Thermogemmata fonticola: one gene and its partner. Each later gene encodes a partner of the first gene's protein in a complex. Links are inferred from orthologs where the notes say so. Each region holds a gene or a part of one and is shown in the gene's direction. Other genes may lie near its edges.

What was found.
Region 2: pnp (region 1) and rny share a complex: the UniProt entries of both Bacillus subtilis proteins name them as parts of the possible RNA degradosome complex. The link is inferred for Thermogemmata fonticola from one-to-one orthologs.

What each region holds. Positions count from the first base shown.
Region 1 is NZ_JACEFB010000018.1:62,156-65,239, reverse strand. The notes cover bases 148-3,080. They hold pnp (polyribonucleotide nucleotidyltransferase), read left to right. Parts: upstream 148-496; coding sequence 497-2,665; downstream 2,666-3,080. Other genes in these bases: H0921_RS16450 (two-component system sensor histidine kinase NtrB), read left to right, coding at 2,822-3,080; rpsO (30S ribosomal protein S15), read left to right, coding at 148-317. Also shown: more of rpsO, read left to right, coding at 48-147; more of H0921_RS16450, read left to right, coding at 3,081-3,084. UniProt on the Bacillus subtilis protein: Involved in mRNA degradation. Catalyzes the phosphorolysis of single-stranded polyribonucleotides processively in the 3'- to 5'-direction. Necessary for competence development in Bacillus subtilis.
Region 2 is NZ_JACEFB010000002.1:552,667-555,696, forward strand. What follows is about bases 85-2,963. They hold rny (ribonuclease Y), read left to right. Parts: upstream 85-593; coding sequence 594-2,333; downstream 2,334-2,963. Other genes in these bases: H0921_RS05660 (hypothetical protein), read right to left, coding at 2,270-2,644; H0921_RS05665 (STN domain-containing protein), read left to right, coding at 2,643-2,963. Outside these bases: more of H0921_RS05665, read left to right, coding at 2,964-3,030. UniProt on the Bacillus subtilis protein: Endoribonuclease that initiates mRNA decay. Initiates the decay of all SAM-dependent riboswitches, such as yitJ riboswitch. Involved in processing of the gapA operon mRNA, it cleaves between cggR and gapA.

The sequences.
Region 1 (3,084 bases):
TGACGCGGCGGAGGCGGAAGTAAGGAAGTAGGTAAGGAGACGAGGTGATGGCGATCACGAAGGAACGGAAGAGCGAGTTGATCAGTCAATTCCGGCGGTCGGAGGGTGATACGGGTTCTCCCGAGGTGCAGATCGCGTTGCTGACGGCGCGGATCAATGAGTTGACGGAGCATCTGCGGGTGCACAAGAAGGATTTTGCCAGTCGGCGGGGATTGCTCAAGATGGTGAGCCATCGGACCCGCTTGCTGAAGTATCTGCGGGAGACGGACCGGGAGCGGTATTTGGCGGTGATCAACAAGCTGGGTTTGCGCAAGTGAGGGACGGTTGGGTGTCGCGGTGGGTAGGGACGGCCGCCGCGACGGATGGGGCATGGGTCATTCGGGTCCATGCTCGGCGGGCAGTAGGCGAGCGGTCTTCCTCCCCTCTCCGGCGGCGTGTCTGCGCCACCCTTTGGTGAACAGCATTTTGGTCATTCGAGTGGGAAAGGGACATATCCGTGAGTGCACAACCGGCGCGTGTGGAGTATCCGTTAGGAAATCGGACGTTGGTGTTGGAGACGGGGCGGCTGGCCCGGCAGGCGCACGGGGCGGTGCTGGCCCGCTACGGGGATACCGCGGTGATTGTGGCGGTGGTGGCGGGGGGAGCGATTCCGGGCCGGGACTTCTTCCCTTTACAGGTGGAGTACCGCGAGCGCACCTACGCGGCGGGGAAATTCCCCGGCGGTTTCATCAAGCGAGAAACCCGCCCCACCACCAAGGAAATCCTCACGTCCCGGCTCATCGACCGGCCCACCCGTCCGCTCTTTCCCCCGAATTACACGAACGAGGTGCAGATCCACGCCACGGTGCTGTCGGTGGACAAGGAGAACGATCCCGATGTGTTGGCGATGATCGGCGCCAGTGCGGCTCTGCACATCTCGGACATTCCCTTCCTCAAGCCGTATGGGGCCGTGCGGTTGGGGCGCCTGGCGGGACAATGGGTGGTCATGCCCAGCGTGGAACAACTGGAAGAGAGCGATCTGGACCTGGTGGTGGCGGGGACGCGCGAGGCCGTCTGCATGATCGAAGGGTTCGCCCGCGAGCTGCCGGAAGCGGACATGGCCGAGGCCATTCTGACGGCCCACCGCTACTGTCAGGAGACGATCACCGCCATCGAGCGGCTGCGGGAAGCAGCAGGTTTGCCGGCCAAGGAGTTGCCGGCGCCGCCGCCGCCCAATCCGCTGGTTGATGAGTTCCACGCCCGCTTCGGCGCGGAGTTCCGCGAGCGCTACCTGACCAAAGGGAAGCAGCAGCGCCTGGCGGCCATCGAAGAACTCAAGCAGCGCATTCAGGCGGAGTATCTTGTGCAGGTGGATGAGAGCGGCAAGCCGAAGTACAACCTGGTGCAGATTTACGAGGCGTTCGCCGCCTTGCGGGAGCGGATTTTCAAGGAGATCACGCTCAGCGGCACGCGGATCGACGGGCGAGGCCACCGGGAATTGCGGCCGGTCTCCTGCGAAGTGGCGGTGTTGCCGCGGACACACGGCTCAGCCGTCTTCCAGCGTGGGGAAACCCAGGCCCTGGTCGTGGCCACTCTGGGCACCATCGCCGATGAGCAGAAGGTCGATGACCTCTTCGAGGAATACTCCAAGAAGTTCATGCTGGACTACAACTTCCCGCCGTATTCGGTGGGGGAGTGCAAGCCGATCCGCGGACCGGGCCGGCGGGAGATCGGCCACGGCATGCTGGCCGAGCGGTCGCTCAAGGCGGTCATTCCGCCGCCGACACGCTTCCCCTACACCATCCGCCTGGTCTCGGAGATTCTGGAATCCAACGGTTCTTCGAGCATGGCGACCGTGTGCGGAGGAACCCTGGCCCTGATGGATGCGGGGGTGCCCATCAAGCGTCCCGTGGCGGGGATTTCCATCGGCCTGGTGACCGAAGGGGAACGTTACGCCCTGCTGACGGACATCCAGGGGGATGAGGACCACTACGGGGACATGGACTTCAAGGTGGCGGGGACGCAGAAGGGAATCACGGGGGTGCAGTTGGACATCAAGATCGAAGGGATCACGGAGCCAATCATCCGGCAGGCGTTGGATCAGGCCCGTGAGGCGCGGATGCAGATTCTCAAGATCATGCTCCAGAGCTTGTCCGCCCCGCGCAAGGAGATCAGCGCCTATGCCCCGCGGCTGGTCACCACCCGGATTGCGCCGGACAAGATCGGTTTGCTCATCGGTCCAGGAGGCAAGAACATCCGTGCTCTGCAAGATGAGACGGCGACGAAGATCGAGGTGCAGGATGACGGCACGGTGTCCATCGCGGGGACCGACAGCGCCGGGGTGGAGGAAGCCCGCCGCCGGATCGAAGCCCTGGGTGCGGAAATCCGCATCGGAGCGATCTACGAGGGCAAGGTGATCTCCATCAAGGAGTTCGGGGCTTTCATCGAGATCGCCCCCGGACGTGACGGCCTGTGCCACATCTCGGAGCTGGATGTCGGCTACGTGGGCCGTGTGGAGGATGTGGTGCAAGTGGGCGACCGCGTCCTGGTCAAGGTCATCGCCATCGACGACCAGGGCCGGATCAAGCTCTCCCGCAAGGCGCTGCTGACGGCGGGCGGGGGCGACAACGGCGGCAATGGGGACCGCAGTCGCGGGCGGACTCCCTCCCCGACACCCCGCCGCTAAGGCACCGCGTGGGGCCAAATGCACCGCCGAAGCCGTCCGCCGCGAACCGCGAGTTCCCCCGTGGAGAGGAACCCCTCCCCGGCGCTCTCCGAAGAACGAACGCCGCATTCCCCGCGATCCATTCCCCAAACGTCCGCCGGTGAGTGAGGGCGTATCATGAGCGGCTCTTCGGCGTCCATCTCGGCTGCCTCCTCGGCGTCCCCCCCGCCAGCTCCAGCGAATACGACGGACTCAACCCCCGTCTCGGACGAACCGCCGACGGCTTCGGACGCTTCTCCTTCGTCGTCGCCATCGGCTGCTACCCCGCCCTTGCCCCCCGCGGCGCCGGCCAGTGCCCCCACGGCTACTTCTCCCTCCTCGGACGATGCCAGCTCCCCGGCTTCTGAAGCCAGAGGGGGTGAGGGAGGTGCCGCGGCGGC
Region 2 (3,030 bases), on another replicon or contig:
CCGCCGCTGCGGTGGTGCCCTCATCCCCCGGCCCCTTCTCCCGCCGCTGCGGTGGTGCCCTCATCCCCCGGCCCCTTCTCCCGCCGCTGGGGTGGTGCCCTCATCCCCCGGCCCCTTCTCCCGCAGCGGCGGGAGAAGGGGAGATGAAGAGGTGTGCGGCGGCGGGTTGCAGCAACGGCGAGAAAAGGTGATAATATCTTCATAGACAAGGCTTTCTTCCTGATGGGACGCGCGGCAACGTGCCGGCTTGCGGGGAACTGCGGGCCGGGCGCGAGCCATTGGGGGGAAAGTGAGCCGATCTGCGTGGGATCGGCCGTCCGCGTTGTGCGTGGACGAGTAGCCATGGTAGGAAGTTTATATTTGCGGAGCGAGCGGTTCAGGGCAGTGGTCCGTGGTCTGCGAGCTTTACTCGCGGGCCTGCTGGGGTGTTTATGCTATCTGGCCGGCGGGATGGTATGTGCGGTGTGGATGGGGGACGGCCGTGCGCCGGGCTGGCGTCGCCGTTTCCGCAGCCGGGATGGCCACGACCTGCCGCCGCCGAGGTCTAAGCCGAGGACCCTCAGGAACCGTTCGCTTCCTGGAGTATACGTCCTATGGAGCCGCTCCATGCCCTGCTCGCCGGTGCGGCAGCGCTTGTGGCAGCGGGCGGAGGCGGATATTGGTGGTGGCGGCGGCGACAGGCGCCCGGCCCCGCCGATTCGGCTTCCCCTGCTCCTTCCCCACCGGCGGATCATGTTGCTAGACCTGCCTTTACTCCTTCTCCCGCGGTTAGCAGTGCGAGCCTTGCCGCTGTTTCCTCCGCCCCGCCTGCCGCAGTTCCCGCTTCCACGGACGGCATGGCGGCGGAAAAGTCTTCGCAGGTCCTGCTGGAATCGCAGCGGGAAGCCCGTGTGCTGGTGGAACAGGCGCGGGTGCAAGCCCAGCAGTTGCTCCGTGATGCCGAGCTGCAAGCGCGCGATTTGGCCATGCGGCGCCGGGAGGAACTCAATCGGGAACTGGAAGCCGCTCGTGCGGAGCTGCGCGAACAGGAACGGCGGTTAGAGAAGCGCGAAGCCGCCCTGGAGCAGAAGCTGCGCGAACTCCAGCGAAAGGAAAAACACCTCGAACAGACCCGCGAAAAACTCGCCGAACGGCGGGAGCAGTGGGAAAAAAAGCACCACCAGCTTGACGAGCTGCTCGCCCAGCAGATGCAGCAGTTGCAGCAGATCAGCGGTCTGAGCCGGGAAGGGGCGGAAAAACTTCTGCTGGAACGGCTGGAAAAGGAGCTAGCGGCGGAGCTGGCCGAGCGCATTCGCCGCCATGAGGAACGCGTTCGGGAAATTGCGGAGCAAAAAGCGCGGGAAATCCTGGCGACGGCCATCCAGCGCTGGTCCGCCCAGTACACTTCCACGCTGACCGTCAGCACCGTCGATATTCCCTCGGACGACATCAAGGGTCGCATCATCGGCCGGGAAGGGCGCAATATCCGCACCTTCGAGAAGATCACCGGCGTGGATGTCATCGTGGACGATACCCCCGGCGTGGTCGTGGTGTCGGCCTTCGACAACGTGCGGCGGGAGACGGCCCGGCGTGCTCTGGTCCGGCTCATCGAAGATGGACGCATCCACCCCAGCCGCATCGAAGAGGTGGTCAGCGAAACCCAGGCGGAGATGGAAAAATACCTCATGGAGTTGGGGCGTCAGGCCGCCCGCGATGCCGACGTGCAGTTGCTGCACGACAAGCTGATCCACCTGCTCGGCCGCTTGCATTTCCGCACCTCCTACAGCCAAAATGTCCTGGCGCATTCGGTGGAAGTGGCCCATCTCTGCGGGCTGATGGCCGGGGAGCTGGGCTTGAACCCCGCCCTGGCCCGGCGCTGCGGCTTGCTCCACGACATCGGCAAAGCCGCAGACCATGAGATGGAAGGCGGCCATCCCAAGGTGGGGGCGGAACTGGCCCGCCGCTATGGCGAGAACAACCCGGATGTGCTCCACGCCATCCAGTGCCATCACGATGACATCACCAGCGACCACATCTACACCGTGCTGGTCGCCGCCGCCGACGCCATCAGTGCCAGCCGTCCCGGTGCACGCCGCGAAACCCTGGAAAAATACATCCGCTGGATGGAAGAACTGGAAGCGGTCGCCTGTAGCTTCCCCGAAGTGGAACAGGCCTTTGCCATCCAGGCGGGACGCGAGTTGCGGGTCATCGCCAACGCCCACAAGACCACGGACGCCGACGCCGCCCGGCTCTGCCGTGAAATCGCCCGTGCCATCGAGCAGCAACTGGACTACCCCGGCGAGATCAAAGTCACCGTCATCCGCGAGACGCGCTTTGTGGACACGGCCCGCTGAGCGCCGCGGTCGGGAAGCGAACCGGAGGCGGGGTCGGCTTCCCTAGCGGGGTCGGCATTCCTAGCGGGGTCGATTTCCCCGGATTCCTTGGATATGCCGCCGATGCCGCCAGCAAGGAGGACGCCGACCGTAACGATGGCAGCGGGTCCAGAAAGGCCGGTCGTAGGGATCGGTCCCTGGGCGAAAGCCTCCGCGGCGGAAGCAATTTCCTGGCAAACGGCCGGCGGCGGGGGTACGTTGAGAGAAAGAGGAGGCGTGGTGCCGGCGGGGGCAGGTCCAGGCGGCAGCGGACGAAGGAGGCGCAAAGCCATGTGTCCAGCGAAGTCTTGGGTGCGCGGGGCCAGTGCGCTGTGCGGTTTGGTGTGGATCGGAGCGCTGACCGTCTGGGGTCAACCTCCGCGGCCACCGGCGCCGGCGGACCCCCTCGCCCGACGGCAGGTCGCGGACCAGAAGGCCCAGGCAATGGTCCAGGAAGCGATCACTCTGGCCCAGCGCTATGCCCGGACCAACCCGGCCAAAGCCGTGCAGGTCCTCCGTAGCGCCCTGGCGGACATCGAAACCTCCGCGGCGATCAGCCCCACCATGCGGCAGCAGTTGAGCGGGCAGTTGCAGGCGGCCATCGCCCAGGTCCAGGGTCGGCCCGTGCCGCCTCCGCCCGCCGAACCCGGACGCCCCAGCCCGCAGGACCTCCAGAAAA